Regions from separate parts of the Glaciimonas sp. PCH181 genome, predicted to be linked through region 2. Evidence: predicted binding sites of a transcription regulator. Region 2 holds the regulator's gene; the other holds the start of a gene.

Region 1 (10,608 bases), on a different contig from region 2:
AAACGCTTGCCGTCAGGCTTTCAAAAGCGCAATTCCGATTAATCGGATTATTTTTTGGAGAAAAATCATGTTCTGGGAAGCAAAACTGCAACACTGGGTTGATGACATTCGCAATCGCGCCGCATTACCTTTAAGGCTCGAATTATGGAACGGTCAGCGCTTTGATTTTAGTACCGCCGCAGCACCCGAAGTTATCGTCCGCATCCCCCACGCATCCTCCCTCTCTTATCTATTAACACCGTCCTTGTCGAACCTTGGCGAGGCCTATGTTGAGGGCAAGATCGAGGTCGAAGGCAAGCTCAAACAGATCATCTCCGTCGCCAATGCGCTAGCCGCAACGCACCTTAAGCCGGTCGGAAAATTCGGCCGGGTTGCCCGCACCATCCGACACAACAAAGCAAAAGACGCAGAAGCGATTCATTATCATTACGACGTTTCCAACCATTTTTATCAATTGTGGCTGGACCAGAATATGGTGTATTCGTGCGCTTATTTTGAGAATGGCGATGAAGATTTATACACGGCGCAGCTGAAAAAAATCGATCATATTCTGACCAAAATTCAACTCCAGCCAGGTCAGACATTGTTGGATATCGGCTGCGGCTGGGGTGCGCTGGTATTGCGTGCGGCACAAAAATTTGGCGCGAAATGTGTCGGCGTGACGCTCTCGGAAAATCAGTATGCGCTGGCAAAAGAACGCGTGGCAGAAGCCGGCCTGACGAACCAGATTGAAATCCGTTTACAAGACTATCGCGATGTCACCGGAAAATTTGATCGCATCACCAGCGTCGGTATGTTCGAGCATGTCGGCCTGAAGAATCTGCCGATGTATTTTTCGCGTATCCAATCGCTGCTGAATGACGATGGCGTCGCGATGAATCACGGGATTACAACAACCGATATCGATAACGGTGAATCGCCTTACGGCGGTGGTGAATTTATTGATAAATACGTGTTCCCACATGGCGAATTACCGCATATCGGCCTAGTTCTGAAGACTATGCAGGAAGGCGGCCTGGAAGTCATGGATGTGGAAAATTTACGCCGACATTATGCAAAGACTTGCAGCATTTGGGCCGACAATCTTGAGGCGCATTCAGATGAAGTCAGACGTGCATCGGATGATCGTCGCTTCCGCATCTGGCGTTTATATCTGGCGGGCAGCGCGTATGGTTTTGAGATGGACTGGATGTCGCTATATCAGGTGATTTGTCGCAAGGCTGGACGGAGTGCGGCAACGCTGCCGTGGTCGCGCAAATATATCTATGGTGAGACTTAATTAGTCCTACCGGTCACATGTAAAAAGGTCGCCCTCCGCGGCGACCTTTTTTATTGCAGGCTTACTTGATTTGCGCACTGATGCGGTTTACCACCCACTATCGCAGCAAACAATCACGTCGCTTAAGCCTTTATCTGATCCATAAATGTTTTGCGTAGCTTGGCGACTTTTGGGGCAACCACAAAAGCACAATAACCCTGCAAAGGATGTTGTCTGAAGTAATTCTGGTGATAATCCTCGGCCTTGTAATAGGTTTCAGCAGCAGACAATTCCGTGACAATCGGCGCATCCCAGACACAGGCCATTTCCGCCATCACATGTTTTGCAGTTTCTTTCTGCTCAGGCGACTGATAATAGATCACTGACCGATATTGGGTGCCGACGTCATTCCCTTGCCGGTTCAGCGTAGTCGGATCGTGAATGGTGAAAAATATCTCTAGCAATGCACGAAAACTGACTTTCTCGTTATCAAACGTAATCGCAACTACTTCTGCATGGCCGGTCGTACCGTCGCATACTTGCTCATAGGTCGGATTGACAATGTGGCCGCCGGTATAGCCTGATTCGACATGTTCGACGCCTTTGACTTCCTGATAGACCGCCTCCGTGCACCAGAAGCAGCCACCGCCGATAACTGCAGTTTCGATAGCCATATTATTTCCCTCATAGTTTCATCATTTATAGTGACTTTAACGCAATCCGTCTGGATTTGCCTACTTGAGGATTTGATTTCTCTTTGCTGCCTTTCCATAGTCGTAAAAAAACCTCGACATAATCGAGGTTTTTTTACGACCAGCCACAGTTCCGGCCAGACTTTTATGCCACTTTAGAACTTGTAACCAACCGACAAGAAACTAACAATCGGATCCAACGTCAGTTTGGTTGTGCTGTGTACTGGGCCAGCCGGTGTATTGGTGGTCAAGTCGGCTTTTGTCTTCAACGCAATATAAGAAACCGAGAAGCCAACCGACCAGTGCGCATCGAAGTTATAGCTTGCACCGGCACTGATCACTGGCGCGAACGAGCTGCTCAAATCGGCACTAGTTGTGAAAGCGGTTGTGCGTCCACCACTGATTTTGCCACTTAATGTTTGCTGGAAAGTATTATCCAACTTAACATCCGAGTACCAGACATAGGTAGCACCGGCGCCCAGGAAGGGACGGAACTGACTATTTTTATCGCCGAAGTAGTATTTAACAAGAAGCGCTGGACTCCATTGTTTAGCCGAGCCGATATGCAAGCCTTGCAAACTGCCTTCGCCATCCAGTTTAAATTTAGGCGGAATACCTGCGTCGCCAGATAATACCCAGTTGTCAGTAAAGAAATGACTGAATTGCAAACCTAACGTGTCTGCATTGCCAACGCTAGCGCCGGTATTTGGCACAGTTTGACCGCCAACGACCAGATTTTGACTCGAATCCTGCGGTGCCAGATGAAACCAGCCTATACCAACGATGTTATCGCCAGCTTGCTGCGCGATTGCTGGCATGGCAGCCATTGTCAGTAATGTTAAAGCGGCGACCTTCGGCAGCATGGCAAAATGTTTTTTCATATGTCTTCTCCAAGTATGGTGTTTAAAATGTAAGTACTACATTGGTGTTGGAGCATGCATCCCCACCCCTTTTTGGCGCCTGCCTCGCTAATCGCTATTGGCTGGAGGCGCTCTATTATTATTTATTTTCGCGTATGAAACTATAGTTTGATGTTGATATCAGGCAATTTGCATGTTTTTCTCAATCACTAAAAAGAACGTGCGTGCTATTCTTTTTTTACACTATGCCAGTTTTGCACCACTTTGACCATGCTTGACTAGCGTTGTGGTATTTTTGCCTCAAACAAACTTAAGGGCGCAAAAATGGTGTGAATATATCGGTTGAATCGTGCGCTGCGCGACGCAAACGATCATTGATTCCCTGCCACGCAATCTCTTGCGGCGGCGTTTCCACCACGATCAAATCAGCAGCAGCGTGATCCAGATCGCGCAACGCAGCGTAAAGATGATGGGCGTAGTCATGCGGCGTTCCTGGCATTGGGTAGTGCGCCAGCAACGGTGCGGCGTTCTGAGCAGACGCCGAATAAGAAATCAATGCTAACCGTTTCCCTGCCTGATGTAGCTGCGCCAACGTTGCAAACAAAAGCGCGGGTGCGACCTGCAATACTGGCGTACGCGGTGCGTAATGCGATTCCAGCGTACCGGAAGCACGGGGAGCGGCGGCGTCAGGGGCTTGTACAGTTTCGCCCAATACTGCGGCAATCTCCGCGGCGCTGATGTCGCCCGGACGCAATAACACCGGGCCATGCGTCGCCACCCGTGACAGATCGATGATAGTGGATTCAATCCCGACTTCGGCCTGACCGCCATCCAAAATATACGCAATCGGACTGTCAGGACCATCGCCAAACTCTTCGCGTACATGCTGCGCGCTGGTTGGGCTGACATGGCCAAACTTATTCGCAGACGGTCCGGCGACACCGCCCTTACCGCCTTTAAATGCGCGGAATAACGCTTGCGCCACCGGATGAGAGGGACAACGAATACCGATAGAATTCTGACCGCCCGAAAGCGCGCTGGAAACATGCGCCGCACGCGGCAAAATCAGCGTCAGCGGTCCCGGCCAAAATGCGGCAATCAATTGATGCGCCTGCGACGGAATCGCCTGCGCCCAATACTCAAGATCAGCCTCGGGCGCGATATGGACGATAACGGGATGATTGGATGGACGGCCTTTGGCGGCGTAAATACCCGCTACAGCAGCCGGATTTTCTGCATCCGCTCCCAAGCCATAAACCGTCTCGCTCGGAAACGCTACCAGCTCACCTGCTTCAAGTTTGCGCGCGGCCAGCGCAATGGCTTCCAGATCGATCAGCGGGGATGCAGACGAACCGTTCATGCCAAAGCAATACCAAGAATGCCGCAAGCGAGGGCGAGCTGCACCTGCGCTTCTGCCAGCGTAGGTGCGACAAAAGTGATGTGCCCCATTTTGCGGGCACGACGCGCTTCGGCTTTGCCGTACAAATGCAGCGCAGCACCGGGTAAAGCGGTGATCTGATCCCAGGCTGGTTCGCGCACTTGATCGCTATCATCAGGGAACCAGACATCGCCCAGAATATTCAGCATGACAGCAGGAGAATGCTGACGCGTATCGCCCAGCGGCATGCGCGCCATCGCCCGTACCTGCTGGGCAAACTGACTGGTAATACAAGCGTCGATCGTGTAATGCCCGCTATTGTGCGGACGTGGGGCCATTTCGTTGACCACTAGCGAACCATCCGCCAGCACAAAAAATTCGATGCACAGGACGCCGACATAGCCCAGTTGGCCGACGAGCGCCAGTGCAGCATCTTGTGCGCGTTTAGCCGCATCGGCGCCAACATTCGGTCCCGGTACAGTGGTCGTAAACAAAATACCGTCGCGGTGCACGTTTTCTGCTATCGGATACACGACGGCCGCACCGTCAGCACCACGCGCGACTAGTACCGATACTTCGTAAGCCAGCGGCAGCATTTTTTCAAGAATGCATTGCACACCGTTCATCTCGGCATACGCACTGCGCAATTCATCCAGCGTGCGCACGCGCGCCTGCCCTTTGCCGTCATATCCCAAACGCACGGTTTTCAATATACCGGGCAGTAAGTCCGCAGGCACGCTGTCGATATCGCTATCCGATGCGATGACTTTATAGGGCGCTGGAAAGACGTTGGATTGCGGACTGCATTGCGTGAAAAATTCTTTTTCGGCGACACGGTCTTGCGCAATGGAGACGCAAGCCGCTTTGGGCGCGATGAAAATACTGTCGGCCAAAAATGCCAGACTGTGGTGCGAGACATTTTCAAACTCGGTGGTAACAGCCACGCACAACGACGCCAACTCGGCTAAGGCGACTTCATCATCGTAGTCAGCCAGAACGTGCCGGTCAGCAACGTGCGATGCAGGGCAATCTTCTGCTGGCTCCAGCACAGCGACTTTATAGCCCATCGATTGCGCGGCATGCGCAAACATGCGGCCCAACTGACCGCCGCCCATCACGCCTAACCAGGTTGCTGGCGTTGTGGTGGGGACGAAGGCGGTCAATGAAGCGTCGTCAGCTATCACGACAGCGGCTGTTGCGGTTGTTGCGGATGTTACGTGTTGCGCGCTACTCATACAGGAGGTAATTTCATATCAAGTGCCATCTGGGTCTGTCTGGCGCGATACGCCAGCAGCTTTTCGGCCAACACATCATCGGTGCAAGCCAGCATCGCTATCGCCGACAATGCAGCGTTTGCCGCGCCCGCTTCGCCAATCGCATAGGTCGCAACCGGAATGCCTTTGGGCATCTGCACAATCGACAGCAACGAATCCTCGCCGCGCAAATACTTCGACGGCACCGGCACACCTAAAACAGGCACGATGGTTTTAGCAGCGATCATGCCGGGCAAATGGGCGGCACCGCCAGCACCGGCAATAATCGCCCGCAAACCGCGTTCACGGGCGGTCTCGGCATAAGCGAACATCTGATCAGGCATGCGATGCGCAGAAATGACCTGCGCTTCATGTTCCACACCGAATTCAACCAGTATGGCGACCGCGTGTTGCATCACATCCCAGTCAGAGGACGAGCCCATGACTACGCCGATCAGCGGTGTATTTTGTTGGCTTGCACGCATGATTAATCCTTCAGTTTCTCACCAGTCAGGCTTTCTAATGCTTCACGATACTTGGCACCGGTTTTCTCGATCACGTCGGCCGGTAACGTCGGTGCTGGGGCTGTTTTATCCCAGCTGGTAATCGTTTCCAGATAATCACGCACAAATTGCTTATCGAATGACGGCGGAGAAATACCAACGGCATAGCTTTCTGCGGGCCAGAAACGTGATGAATCGGCGGTCAATACTTCGTCCATCAAATGCAGCTTGCCATGCTGATCGAGGCCGAATTCAAACTTGGTGTCGGCAATGATAATGCCGCGTGTCGCTGCGTAATCGGCAGCGGTTTTGTATAACTGAATACTGATATCGCGAATGGTGGCGGAGAGCTCAGTGCCGATCCGGCGTTCCATGTCGTCGTAACTGATGTTCTCGTCGTGATGGCCCATTTCGGCTTTGGCCGCTGGTGTAAAAATCGGCTCATCGAGCTTGGCGGCTTGTTGCAAACCCACTGGCAACGTCACGCCACATACTGCGCCAGTCGCCTGATAATCTTTCCATCCCGAACCGATGATATAGCCGCGTACTACCGCCTCGACCATGATTGGCTCCAGACGTTTCGCAACCACCGCACGGCCACGGACCTGCTCGACTTCTTCTGGTGCAACCACGCTTTCCGGAGCAATCCCGGTCAGATGATTTGGCACAATAGCTGACAGCTTCTCAAACCAGAAATCACTCATCTGATTCAATACTTTGCCCTTGCCCGGAATCGGCTCATTCATAACGACATCGAACGCAGACAAACGGTCGGTGGTCAGTATCAGAATTTTGTCGGTGCCGACAGCATAGTTGTCGCGCACTTTGCCAGTACCCAGCAGCGGCAAAGAAGTAATAGAAGATTTGTAAAGACTAGTCATGGTGGTTCCAAAAGTAGAAGCCAGGCGGGGAGAAATTATCACCGCCTGGCCGTGTAGTGGGTTGCTGCGCACGCATAAAAGCTTGTTTAATCGCGATTAATTTAACCGCGATTTTGCAAGTTCTTATTGCACGATTTGCGCTAGTTCGCCTTTTTTGTATTTCTGTGCAATTTTTTCCAGCGACAATGGCTTGATCTTTGCTGCCTGACCTTCGCAACCAAACGCCAGAAAACGTGCTTTAACGACTGCCTTAGCAGCTTCGCGTGCTGGTTTCAGGTAATCGCGTGGATCAAACTTGCTTGGATTTTCCATCAAATAACGACGGATCGCGCCGGTCATTGCCAGACGAATATCGGTATCGATATTAATCTTGCGTACGCCGTGACGAATACCTTCTTGAATTTCTTCCACAGGCACGCCGTAGGTTTCTTTCATGTCGCCGCCAAATTCGCGGATTTCAGCCAGCAATTCTTGCGGTACGGATGACGAACCGTGCATCACCAGATGCGTGTTCGGGATACGTACATGAATTTCCTTGATCCGCTCAATCGCCAGAATATCACCAGTAGGCTTGCGTGAAAACTTGTACGCGCCGTGTGAAGTACCGATTGCAATTGCCAGTGCGTCGCATTGGGTTCTTTGTACGAAATCGGCGGCTTGCGCGACATCGGTCAGCAACTGTTCGCGGGTCATTTTGCCATCGGCACCGTGACCGTCTTCTTTGTCGCCCATCATGGTTTCCAACGAACCGAGCACGCCCAGTTCCGCTTCTACCGTGACACCAATCGCGTGGGAAAACTCCACCACCTTGCGCGATACTTCGATGTTGTATTCGTAGCTGGCGACCGTCTTGCCGTCTTCATTCAACGAACCGTCCATCATCACCGAGGTAAAGCCCGAACGAATCGCTGCCATACAAACCGCTGGGGTCTGGCCGTGATCCTGATGCATAACCACCGGAATGTGGGGATAGGCTTCGACTGCGGCTTCAATCAGATGACGCAAAAATGCTTCGCCAGCATATTTACGGGCACCCGCCGACGCTTGCATGATGACCGGCGCACCGACTTCATCGGCGGCTTCCATGATGGCCGTAACTTGCTCTAGATTGTTGACATTGAATGCCGGCAGGCCATAACTATTTTCAGCTGCATGGTCCAGCAGTTGGCGCATGGATACGAGAGGCATGTTGATACTCCAAAGGTAATAAAAATTGTGCTGTAGCCGGTGAAATCAATATTCACCAATCTTCATGATCTTGAACGCGTTGGTGCCGCCGATTTGCCCCATCGGCTCGCCCCAGGTCACAACGACTAAATCACCCGGCTGCACCACACCCTGCGCCACCAACAAATTCTGCGCGGCGCGCAACACAGCTTCGCGGTCGGTTGATTTGGCAAGTTCGAGTGAAGTAACGTTGCGATACAGCGCAGCCTTACGGCGCGTCTGCACGCTAGGGGTGATAGCAAAAATAGGGATATCGATATTGTGGCGGCTCATCCACAGGGCCGTCGAGCCGGATTCCGTCAGCGCCGCAATCGCCTTCACGCGCAAATGATGCGCGGTAAATAGCGCGCCATAAGCAATTGATTGGTCAATGCGGGTAAACGTCACATTCAGAAAATCTGCGTCGAGTTTGCAATCTTCCGACTTTTCAGCTTCCAAACAGATCGCGGCCATCGCTTCGACGGTCTCAACCGGATAACGACCGGACGCGGTTTCTGCCGAGGTCATGACAGCATCTGTACCATCCAGCACGGCATTTGCCACGTCGGATACTTCGGCCCGGGTCGGAACGGCGTTGACGATCATCGATTCCATCATCTGGGTCGCCGTAATCGTCAATTTATTCGATGCCCGCGCCATCTTGATCATGCGTTTTTGCAATGCTGGCACAGCCGCGTTGCCGACTTCTACCGCCAGATCGCCACGCGCGACCATGATGCCGTCGGACGCGTCCAGAATCGATTGCAAAACCGGAATCGCTTCAGCGCGTTCGATCTTGGCGATCATCATAGGTTTGTGATCGTAGGCTTCGCCAGCAACGTTTGCCAATTGCCGCGCCATTTCCATATCGGTGGCATTTTTTGGAAACGACACCGCGACATAATCCGCCTGAAAACTCATCGCAGTCTTGATGTCTTCCATGTCTTTCGACGTCAGCGCTGGCGCAGACAGGCCGCCGCCCTGACGGTTAATGCCTTTATTATTCGACAACTCGCCACCGACTTTAACGACGGTGTGTATTTCGTTACCGATAATGCGCTCTACCACCAACACAATCAGACCATCATTCAGCAATAAAACATCGGCGATCTTCAAGTCACGCGGCAAAGCTTTGTAATCAAGTCCAGCGCGTTCCTGATTGCCGAGTTCGCAATCGGAATCGAGTACAAATTTCGCACCATTCACTAGTTCGATCTTGCCATGTTCAAATTTACCAACGCGGATTTTAGGTCCTTGCAGGTCAGCCATGATCGCCACCTGACGCCCACATTTGGCCGCTATTTCACGTACCAGCATGGCGCGATCGATATGATCCTGCGACTTGCCATGTGAAAAATTCAACCGCACGACATCAACGCCAGCATTAAACATCCGCGTTAATGTTTCAGCGTCGCTTGATGCTGGTCCAATGGTGGCAACTATCTTCGTAGCTCTTTGCATCACAGTCTTTAACATGACAACCTTTATTGGAAGTGAAGTGGTAAAACTAGCGGACTGCTAAATGCTGAATATCTCATGCTGATAATGCGTGGCTAAATGGCTAAGCGCTTAAGTGTTTACTGTGAAGCACGTTGTTGCAAAATCTCCACCGCAGGCAAAGTCCGGCCTTCCAAAAATTCCAGAAATGCGCCACCGCCGGTGGAGATATAGCCAATTTTGTCGGCAATCTTGTATTTCGCAATCGCTGCCAATGTGTCTCCGCCACCGGCAATCGAGAATCCTTTTGAGTCGGCAATCGCATGCGCCAGCACTTTTGTGCCTTCGCCAAACTGGTCAAATTCAAATACACCAACCGGTCCGTTCCACACGATCGTGCCGGCCTGCGCAATTTGCGCCGCCAGAATCGCTGCTGTTTTAGGGCCGATATCCAGAATCATGTCGTCGTCTTCAACGTCTTTGACGTCTTTGACCGTGGCGGTCGCGGCTGCCGAAAATTCTTTCGAACAAACCACATCCACCGGAATCGGCACCGATGCGCCACGCTTGGCCATCATGTCGATAATCGCCTTGGCTTCGCCAATCAAATCGACTTCTGCCAGCGATTTGCCGATTTTAAAACCGGCTGCCAGCAAAAATGTGTTCGCAATCCCGCCGCCGACGATCAGATTATCGACCTTGTCGGCCAGCGCTTTTAATATAGTTAATTTGCTGGATACTTTGGAACCGGCAACAATCGCCACCAGCGGACGCGCTGGCTGATTCAGTGCTTTACCTAACGCATCCAACTCGGCGGCCAGCAAAGGTCCGGCGCAAGCGATAGGCGCAAACTTGGCAATCCCGTGGGTCGTGGCTTCGGCGCGGTGAGATGTACCAAACGCATCGTTGACGTAGATATCGCAGAGCGCGGCCATCTTTTGCGCCAACGCATCGTCGTTCTTTTTCTCGCCTTTGTTAACGCGACAATTTTCCAGCAATACAACTTGGCCCGGCGCGATTTCAACGCCGTCCAGCCAGTTTTGGCGTAGCTCTACCGTTTGATCCAGCAGCTCTGACATACGAACCGCAATCGGCGCCAAGGTATCGGCGGGTTGAAAGTCACCTTCTGTCGGACGGCCC
Region 2 (10,608 bases):
CATTCACCAGCGATACGCCGAAAAGCAACTTGAACGCCAGCGCACTGCCCAGCACTTCTGCCACGTCACAGGCGATGATTGAAATTTCCGCAAAAAACCACAGCGTTTTTCCAGTACGCGGGCTGTATTGTTCGCGGCAATGCACTGCAAGATCTTTTTTAGTCGCAATACCCAAGCGCATGCTGAGGCATTGCAGCACTATCGCTGCCAGACTCGACAAAATCACGACAAAAAGCAGGCTATAGCCAAATTGCGATCCGGCTTGAATATCGGTAGCCCAGTTTCCCGGGTCCATATAGCCGATGGAGACCAGCAAGCCGGGACCGGCAAAACGGAGAATTTTTCGCCACAGAGGCGCTCCCTGCGCAACAGCGATAGTGCCAGCGACTTCAGTAGGACAAAACGGCGCAGTCGCCGTAGTGGGTAAGCCGAACATAATTCTTTCGATAGACGAGGAGGAAAGCGGCCTTTTATCACGCGGCAATGGCGTGTAATCTGGTCAGCTAAAAAATGCGGTCCCGCAAGTGTAACGATTTTATGCCGACATCCCAAGTTTCCTCAAAATCTGCTCTTTTGTGATACTTAAGCCTGCTGGCGGAGTATCTCAAGCGCTGCAATGCCTCGGCGATCCGTCTCGGATAAAGCAAGAGCCAGATGGCTAAAAAATGTGGGGCCCCGAAGGGCGACGTCTTTGCGGTCGCCTTCTTTTTGGTTGCGTTTTCTGCGAGGGTGCCTAGTCGAAGCAAGAACAAAGTGACCGGCTCCGGCTGCAAGGCCTCCCCCGGCTTGCAGCCACGGAGAACAAACCGTTTTATTAACAACAACCAAAACCCAAATAACCCCTAACAGGTATTCGTTCTTGAAATCAAAATGTGACTTAGCAATAAATAACATAAGCTAAAAAAAGACCAAAAAAAACCCCAGAAAATCTGGGGTTTTTATGTCGAACTAACTTAATTATTTTGATGCCACGCCGCCAAGCAAACCAGTAAGCAATCCAGTAACTGGCTTCAAAGGAGTAGTCCCTGCACCAGCACCACCGGTTGCACTAGTCAACCCGCTGGTCAAACCTGTCACAAGACCAATTACTGGAGCAAGAGGACTTGCACCCGAACCAGCAGCACCGCCCAAACCACCAGTCAGACCACTAAGTAACCCAGTCACCGGTGCCAAAGGACCAGCGCCTGCGCCGCCAGCCGCGCCACCCAAACCGCCTGTCAGACCACTAAGCAATCCAGTCACCGGTGCCAAAGGACCAGCACCTGCGCCATTAGCCGCGCCGCCCAAACCGCCTGTCAGACCACTAAGCAATCCAGTCACCGGCGCCAAAGGACCTGCCCCTGCGCCACCAGCCGCACCGCCCAAACCACCGGTCAGACTACTAAGTAACCCAGTCACCGGTGCCAAAGGACCAGCGCCTGTACCACCAGCCGCGCCGCCCAAGCCGCCTGTCAAGCCACCCAGCAAACCGGTTACTGGTGCCAGAGGACCAGTACCAGCACCACCCGCTGCACCACCTAGGCCGCCGATCAAACCAAGCAACACGTTATTCACCGGTTGCAACAAGCCGCCGGTTTGATTACCCAATAAAGGTTGTGTACTGTTGGTCAGACTGTTATTACCAAGCGCAACGACGGTATTACCGACTGTCGATACGACGCCACCCAAACTACCTGCCACCGGCACGTTAGAACCTGTCAACGTATTCCCCAACGCCACTACGGTGCCACCAACCACACCCAGCAAAGCATTTACCGGTTGATTCAAGCCAGTTGTATTACCGATCGTTTGTGTAAGCGTATTGACCGTACTAGTCAACGGCACGATAGCCGTACTTAATGTCTGCGTTACCTGTTGTACCGGACCGGTCGTCAAGCCTGTTGTCAACGTGCTTCCCAGTTGATTCACCACACCGCCAACCGTGTTGACTACACCACCAAGCGGGGTTGTCAACGGCGCTAATGCAGCCAGTTGACCAGTGCCCAAACCGGTCACCAATTGGCCTGCGCTTTGTACCGTGTCACCAACTTTGCCGACGACACCGCCAACGCTGCCGACCGTTGTGCCGATCGGATTTTGAGAAGTCCCGATTTGACCCAGGCCACCCGTCACGCCCGCGCCCAACGTTGTCAGAATGCCGCCGGCATTCGTCACAACACCGTTCAAGCCGGTTTTTGCATCTGTCGGCAATGGCAGCTGACTAGTCAACGTAGTACCGATCCCCTGCACCGCAGTACCGACGCTCGTCACGACCGAACCAGTATTCGATACCAAGTTAGATGTTGGTACGCTGCCGCCTGTACCGCCACCAGTGCCACCACCAGTGCCACCACCTGTTCCCCCGCCCGTTCCACCACCAGTGCCACCGCCGGTACCACCACCTGTTCCCCCGCCAGTACCGCCACCGGTGCCGCCGCCATCAGTTCCACCAGTACCGCCGCCCGTGCCACCACCGGTACCACCATCAGTACCTGCTCCTGTGCCGCCGCTTCCGCTGCCATAGCCTAGAGAGCCGCCTCCAGCACATCCCGTTAACATTGCAGCGAATAGTAATGACACTGCGACCAGAGTTCTTTTTTGTGTTGCTTTCATGGTACTTCTCCCTTGTGGATAACGCAGATAAAAATCTGCTTTGGGTTCCTTAATGCAAAGAACATACCAGAGAGCAATTCCACAAAAATAGTAGCCTACCCACTCCTTCAAAATCTTTAAAAATTAATATAATTTCCTTTAAAATCAACAACTAAGCGACTTACCAGCACAAAAAATGATATTTTTTAGATTTTGGGTTTTGGGCTATTTTCGCGTTCGATGTTACGTAACATGCGGGAACATCCCACCCCAAAAAACTGACTATCGCTTTCGTTCGCCATGCCGATACGATTTAATTTTTCGCCAATAAGAATCGCACCCAGACCTCTCGCATAAACGATAAAAGTCATCAGACAGATACAACGCACTTGTGCCATTGCTGCGATTAGCGCGACGTCAAAGACCTGATAATGGGCGAGTCTGCAAACCCCATCAGCTCGGCCATCACAGGCATTCTCAACGGCATGATCCACCAACTGCTGACTGGCACATCAGCCGCATCGATCCACTCCTCCGCCCGATCATAAGAATCAAAAGGTCCAAAGAGCGCGTAACCGTTCATCGGATCTCCCAGCATGACCACACATATTTCCGCTGCTTTATGCATAGACTTATCAGAGCTGACCGCTCTCTTTCGTAAACGACAACACCCGTGCATGCGTATATATAACGGGACTATTAAAAACGATAACCCACGCCGAACCCGATCAGCCACGGATCGATCTGGACCGCGCTGATTTTTTGACCGGCGGCATACACATCGCTCTGAATCTGTAATTTTTTAACATCCAGATTCAATGACCAGTGTTGATCGAGCTTATAGTCAACGCCTGCCTGTAACGCCAGACCCCAGCTATTTTTACTCAGGCTGCCAGCACCGTTGAGCAAGTCAACACTAGAAATGCGGGTGTAATTCAGCCCGGCGCCAAGATAAGGACTGAACTGCGCTTGCGGCAGGAAGTGGTATTGCAGCGTCAAAGTCGGCGGCAGGTGTTTGAAGCTACCGATATTTTTTCCATCTAAGGAGACGTCCTGCTTTTGGGGATACGTCAGGACTAATTCGGTGGCCCAGTTTGGCGTAAAGAAGTAAGAAATATCCACATCCGGAATCATCTTGGAATTGACGTGCAAGCGATCCGATGCGCCGACACCACCGATGGCATCCGACTTATTAGCAGGATTCAGATAATCAGCACGCACCCTTATCTGCCAAGGGCTTTCTTGCGCGGAGACATTCGCGCCGCATATGCTCAAACTCAATAAGACTGCTGCCGATAAAATATTTTTTTTCATTTTTTCCCCGTTAATTAATGCGTGAAAGCACAATACGGGGAAGCAGATACATGCGAGTTGATGTAAATCAATTCAGCGTCATAGCATTATTTTAAAGTTGTTTTGACATTCACGACGCATATTTCAGCGGCAGATATTGCAGCACATGCGCCACGCTATATGTCGATCCTGAGCATTTTCGGCAGCGCAATCTGTTGTTGGCATTACGGTGTAATCGCAATTTTCAACACACCTTCACGCTGATTGGCGAACAGCGCATAGGCCTCTTCAATCTGATCGAGTTTAAATCGATGCGTCACCATGGATTGCAAATCGACTCGGCCAGATGCAACCACGTTCATCAATCTGCGCATGCGTTCTTTGCCACCGGGACACAAGGTAGTGATGATTTTGTAATCGCCCAATCCAGCGGCAAAAATATCCATCGATATAGAAATCTTGCCGGAGTAAACACCAAGACTGGAAAGCGTGCCACCCGGTTTTAGTACGCGCAAACAACTCTCAAACGTTTGTTGCGTGCCCAATGCTTCAATCGCGACATCGACGCCGCGCCCATTGGTCAAGCGCATAATCTCGGAGATCGGATCGGTCTTGGTGTAATCAATAGTCACATCGGCGCCCAATTTCTTTGCTACTTCAAGACGCGTACTCAAGCCATCAACCGCAATAATCAGACTGGCACCCTTTAATTTCGCGCCTGCTGTTGCACATAAACCAATCGGCCCCTGCGCAAAAATAACGACCGTGTCGCCGATCTTTATTTCGCCACTTTCCGCGCCGCCAAAGCCTGTACTCATAATGTCAGGACACATCAATACTTGTTCATCTGTGAGCCCATCCGGTATCGGCTCAAGATTCGACATCGCGTTCGGCACCAACAAGTATTCCGCCTGAGAACCATCAATGGTGTTGCCAAACCGCCAGCCACCGGCCGCTTTGCCACCACACTGCGATGCGTGCCCATCCAGACATGGATGACATTGACCGCACGGCGTTATTGCGCCGACGATCACGCGTTGACCCACGGTATACCCAATGACCCCTGCTCCCAATTCTTCAATCACGCCCACCGGCTCATGCCCAATCGTGCGGCCCTCCGCAACGGGATATTCGCCCTTCAGAATGTGCACATCGGTGCCACAAATCGTTGTCGTCGTAATTTTGATTAATGCCTCGCCAGGACCAGCAACCGGTATCGGCTTTTGCTCTAACGCGATTTTCCCGGGGCGGATAAATACTGCTGCTTTCATGGTGCGCATCGCTACTCTCCTACAAATCCGGATGATTAAAAACGCGTCTGACCGTATTTTCCTTCAGCATATCTTTGCGGTCATCCGCACGGTATTGGCAACAAAAACTGTTATCAGCATTAATGTCTATCGGACTAATTTTCACAATTTATGGGGCGATACTTCAGTCCCCTGCAGCGGCCTTATACACGATGACGGGTATGCCGGAGTACGCCAGCACTTTTTGCGTCTCGCTACCTAACATCAATTTGTTGACGCCTTTTCTACCGTGCGACGCCATAAAAATCACGTCGCAGTGATGTTGTTCCGCACTTTTTACAATCTCCTGCGCGCACCAACCTGCTGGCGTATAGACTTCGCAGACAATGCCTGCCTCGCGTGCCGAGTCAGCGATTTGCTGGACGTTCTCTTTGGCGGACTGCTCGACAGCCTCTTTCAACAAACGCAGATCTTCGGTCCCGCCCAGCATCGTGACCGGGAAATAAGAATAGATTTCGGCGACTGACAAACCTACTATTTTGCTGCCATTGCTTTTGGCAAACTTAATAGCGGCCTGAACAGCCTTCGTAGACAGATCGGAGCCGTCTGTCGCCAACAATATTGTCTTGAACATGATTTTAGGTAGAGGAAAGTGATGAATGAAACGATCCTATGCCTGTTCTTCTGAGCAATTTTTGACGTGGATCAAATGCAGAACGATAGGATAGATAAAACTAGCGGGTATTCGCCATTTTCAGCACCGGATTGGCAACAGCACACGGTCAACCACCTCACGCAAACGTTACGAAGGGTGCCAGAAATGAGACAGTCAGGAGCACATTTTTAAGCGATTGGCGTGCTGTAAGGATGTGTTAACAATTTTAGAGTACAGTCATCTTAAGCAGCGTTTACAGTTGCATAATCAACATTTATCGCTATAAATTAACCAAAAGTTCGCTATGAATTCGCTATGAGTCAGCCCCTTTCCTTCACCACATCGGCCACTTTGAATATCGGTGCTTTAAAAGCGAGTTGCGCTGGTTGCAGCCTGCACCATTTGTGTCTGCCTATGGGTCTGGACGATGCGGATATCAACCGCCTGGATCAGATCGTCGGACGCCGTCGTCGTCTGTTGCGCGACGAAAGTCTGTACCGGATGGATGACCCGTTCAAAAATCTTTACGCCATCCGCATCGGGCATTTCAAAACCTATCAGCTCAATCCAAGCGGCGAGCAACAAGTTACCGGTTTCCAGATGACTGGCGAATTGCTGGGCATGGATGCGATCAGCGCGGACCGCCATCAATGCGATGCAGTGGCGCTTGAGGATAGTGAAGTGTGCGAAATCCCATTTTCGCGGCTGGAAGAACTGTTCGGTCACATTCCCATGTTGCTGCGGCACTTTCACCGAATCATGGGACAAGAAATCACGCGAGAGCAGAATGTCATGCTGTTGCTGGGAAATATGCGCGCCGAACAACGCTTTGCCGCGTTCTTGATTAATCTGTCATCACGCTATGCTGCACGCGGTTATTCTTCTACACGCTTCCAATTGCGGATGTCGCGCGAAGACATCGGCAACTATCTTGGACTAACCATCGAAAGTATTAGCCGGTTGGTGACACGCTTCAAGAAACAAGGCTTGCTGAAAGTCGATAAGCGGGAAATCCAACTACTCGACCCGGCATTATTAAAGGCGCTGGCAGCAGGCACCGAAAGCTGCAATCCGATGTAAAGCTGCCATATCAAGCCGAGGGATAGCCTTCGCCGGACACTTTCAGCAAGTATTGCGTCAACAGGCTTGCCAGCGAACAAAATAACCAGAAAAAGAAGAAGCCGATGGTGTAGCCCGCTATCGGCGGCAATACTTGCAGGCCGCCAAGGCGGAGTAACTCCTGCGGATCAAACAACGCAAAAAAACAACCTTCGGCAACTGCGGCCACTAGAAAAGATGGCCAAACAATGTTCATCGCTAATCGCAACATGATCCTGCCCTCGTTTCTCTACCGGTCCATTTCACTATCTGTCGGCTGGCGATAAATCGGCATGCAGACCAAGCATCTGCTGCGGCCATTTCCACAATCCGGTCAAGCGCCAGTCGCGTCGATCACTTTCGACTAGTACTTGCCATTGCGCTCTTTCCAGCATCGGCAAAGCAATCGTAAAACTGCCATTCGGATCTAGTTGCGCGACCAGTTTGATATCTTTTTCAGGCTGGGTGGGATGGGCAAGATGGATTAATATTTTTCCGGGCACTGGTCCGCCAAATCCCAAAACAGAACCGCTTAATTTACCCGCTGAAGGATCGTAACGGGCATCCAGCTTCAGCCCCAGCCCGGTAGCGATACTGTCGCGACGCAAATCCTGATTGATGGCTAAACCCTGTTTATAGTAATCATCCACGACCATCGCATCTTGCCGCGAGAATGCCAGCCAGCCGGTATACGTGGCCGCCATTACGACGATGCCCGGCCCCAGCATGAGCAGCCACGGCCAAGCTTGCTTATACCACGGCCTTTTAGTGCTGACTTGCGCAATTGAGGGCGATGAAGACAACATGCACTTCTCCTTTAAATTTATTTGGGCACGAAAAATACGGCATTTTCTTTCACCTGCAATCCCGCATCGTCCAGCGCCGTCAGTGTGAAGAAGATTTTGTTCGATCCCGCTTTCCCACTTTTAGGATCGACACGTACCCGTACCGGCACCGCACGGGAACTAGCCCCGTCCAAATTGACCTCATCCGGAGAAGCCATCGAGATCGTCGGCATGCCCGATACCGCAATTTTGTAGCGATGCGCGGTTTCGGCTGTGTTCATGACTTGCAGCCGATACACGTTCTCGATCATGCCATCCTCGACTTCCCGTCCCATTGCGCCCCGGTCCCGAATGACATCTAGCTTCAACGGTGTGCGCGTAATCAACGCACCAGAAAAAGCCGAGACGATCAGGAAAAGTAAGCCGATATAAATCAGGACGCGTGGGCGCAATACGCGCTGACGTATCTGTTTAGGTGACAGTCGCTGAGTGATTGCATGCTCGGTCGCATAGCGGATTAATCCCGGCGGTGCGTCGATCTTCGTCATAACCAGATTACAGGCATCGACGCAGGCAGCGCATCCGATGCATTCATATTGCAAGCCCTGCCGGATATCAATACCAGTCGGGCAAACCTGCACGCACATCGAACAATCAATGCATGCCCCCAAAGACTGCGCACCTGCTGTTACCCTGCCCCGTGCACCACGCGGCTCCCCGCGTGTCTTGTCATAGGTAACAATCAGCGTATCCTGATCGAACATGGAACTCTGAAAACGCGCATACGGACACATATATTTGCAGACTTGCTCGCGCATCCATCCCGCGTTGCCATAGGTTGCAAACGCGTAAAACAAAATCCAAAACGATTCCCAGGGGCCAAGCCCCATGCTGCTGACCTCCGCCATCAACGCGTGCACAGGCGTAAAGTACCCAACGAAGGTGAAGCCGGTCCAGAGTGCAACTAGGCCCCAGACACTATGTTTTGCAGATTTTTTAATCACTCTTGCGACCGACCAAGGCTGTTTATTCAACCGCATCCGTGCGCTACGCGTCCCCTCTATTTTCCGTTCGACCCACAGAAATATTTCCGTATAGACCGTTTGCGGACAAGCAAATCCGCACCATACGCGCCCAGCAATCGCCGTCACCAAAAACAGTGCATAGGCGCAGATAATCAACAGCGCCGCCAGATAGATAAAATCCTGCGGCCACAACACAACGCCGAAAATATAGAATTTGCGTGCGCCCAGATCAAACAGCACCGCCTGCCGTCCATTCCACTGCAACCATGGCAAGCCATAGAACACCAGTTGCGTCAGCCACACGCATATCCAGCGCCAGGTCGCATAGCGGCCCTTTGCTTCACGCGGATAAATTTCCTCGCGTGCGGCGTACATCTTGATCACTGCCTCAGGCGGCGCGAGATTATTCATGGCAGATCACACTGACGTTAAAAATTGGCGGCAAAGTCCAAAAGCAGCACGATCATTGTTCATAGAGATTTGATTTTTCATTCGACAAGCTCCATACATAGGCGGCCAGCACGTGGACTTTGGCTTCACCCAAAAAGTCTTTAAATGCGGGCATCGTGTTGTTACGCCCTTTATTGATCGTTTCCATAATGGTTTCCACACCGCCGCCATATAGCCATATTTTGTCGGTCAAATTCGGTGCTCCCAGCGCCTGATTACCCACTCCGCCCGGACCATGACATCCGGCGCAAGATCCAAATTTTGCTTTACCGAATATGACCTTGATCGGGTCTGCAGTGGACCCCGACAGACTTAATACATAGTGCGCAACGTTTTCTACATCTTTGTCAGTACCCAGCGCTGCCGCCATCGATGGCATCTGACCATGACGCCCATACAGAATCGTAGTCTGGATGATGTCCGGTGCGCCGCCATACAGCCAATCCTTGTCCGTCAGATTGGGAAACCCTTTGCTGCCGCGTGCATCCGAGCCGTGACACTGCGCACAATACGTCAGAAATAAACGTTCTCCGATCGCATGTGCCTGAGGATCGGCAGCGACGATCTTGATATCCTGCTGCAAATACTTGTCGAACAAAGGCCCATATTGCGCGTCCGCTTTTTTCAACTCATCCTGATACGCGCCAGTCGATTTCCAACCCAGTTTTCCGGCGTAACTTCCCAGCCCCGGATACAACACCAGATACACCAAACCGAACACGATGGTGATATAAAACAACCACATCCACCAACGCGGCATGGGCGTATTCAGCTCAGTCAGATCGCCATCCCAGACGTGCCCGGTGGTGCCTACTTGCGCAACGGCTGACGCTGGCGCATCCAAGGTAATCGATGTTGCTGCTAATGGATCAACTGGCAAAACGACCTTGTGACGTGACTGCGACCATAGTAATAAACCGCATCCAAAAATGCTGAGCAACGTCAATACGGTAATGTAAATACTCCAGAATCCACTGGTAAAATCAGCCATGACGATCCTCCGTTTGCGGCGCTGTCTGATCTTTCAGCGTGACGCCTTCATAGTCATCATCATCAAACGGCAAGCGCGCAATAGCATCAAAATCGCTGCTGCTTTTAACGCAATACGTCCAGCCGAGAATGCCTAAAAATGTGGCCAGACTAATAACCGTCATCACGATGCTGGCGTTAGAAAAAATATTCTCGATAGCCATGATCAGTTCCTCGCCTTGATCAATATTCCTAATCCTTGCAGAAAAGCGATCAACGCATCCTGCTCGGTTTTGCCTTCTAGCGTACCCGGGGCCAGCGTGATTTCCGCTTCCGAATACGGCACGCCGAGCCGCTTCAACGCATGCATTTTCGCGACCACATCATCGGGAACCAACGGTGTCGTCGCCAGCCACGGATAGCCCGGCATATTCGATTCAGGCACCACGTCACGCGGATTATTCAAATGCGTGCGATGCCATTCATCGCTATACCGCCCACCCACCCGCGCC

What was found. Region 2 encodes FNR, which switches genes on or off when oxygen is low (the NO sensors DNR and NnrR bind a similar motif). Its sites were predicted from a motif close to TTGATNNNNATCAA; they were not measured.
Region 1: a site for FNR is predicted at 2,985-2,998, ahead of C7W93_RS15630 (OmpW family protein). Genes of this name have one in related genera too.

What each region holds. Positions count from the first base shown of each region.
Region 1 is NZ_PYFP01000002.1:554,048-564,655, forward strand. It holds gene C7W93_RS15620 (cyclopropane-fatty-acyl-phospholipid synthase family protein) at 68-1,279, shown strand; gene msrA (peptide-methionine (S)-S-oxide reductase MsrA) at 1,402-1,932, opposite strand; gene C7W93_RS15630 (OmpW family protein) at 2,106-2,831, opposite strand; gene C7W93_RS15635 (L-threonylcarbamoyladenylate synthase) at 3,121-4,170, opposite strand; gene C7W93_RS15640 (5-(carboxyamino)imidazole ribonucleotide synthase) at 4,167-5,423, opposite strand; gene purE (5-(carboxyamino)imidazole ribonucleotide mutase) at 5,420-5,926, opposite strand; gene C7W93_RS15650 (phosphoribosylaminoimidazolesuccinocarboxamide synthase) at 5,929-6,825, opposite strand; gene fba (class II fructose-bisphosphate aldolase) at 6,949-8,013, opposite strand; gene pyk (pyruvate kinase) at 8,059-9,492, opposite strand; gene C7W93_RS15665 (phosphoglycerate kinase) at 9,609-10,608, opposite strand, start outside.
Region 2 is NZ_PYFP01000001.1:1,364,808-1,375,415, forward strand. It holds gene C7W93_RS06170 (Nramp family divalent metal transporter) at 1-436, opposite strand, end outside; gene C7W93_RS06180 (collagen-like triple helix repeat-containing protein) at 958-2,592, opposite strand; gene C7W93_RS06185 (hypothetical protein) at 2,978-3,199, opposite strand; gene C7W93_RS06190 (OmpW family protein) at 3,271-3,885, opposite strand; gene C7W93_RS06195 (NAD(P)-dependent alcohol dehydrogenase) at 4,089-5,144, opposite strand; gene C7W93_RS06200 (universal stress protein) at 5,299-5,748, opposite strand; gene fnr (fumarate/nitrate reduction transcriptional regulator Fnr) at 6,085-6,849, shown strand; gene C7W93_RS06210 (hypothetical protein) at 6,860-7,099, opposite strand; gene C7W93_RS06215 (FixH family protein) at 7,134-7,673, opposite strand; gene ccoG (cytochrome c oxidase accessory protein CcoG) at 7,691-9,088, opposite strand; gene ccoP (cytochrome-c oxidase, cbb3-type subunit III) at 9,141-10,118, opposite strand; gene C7W93_RS06230 (cbb3-type cytochrome c oxidase subunit 3) at 10,111-10,320, opposite strand; gene ccoO (cytochrome-c oxidase, cbb3-type subunit II) at 10,323-10,608, opposite strand, start outside.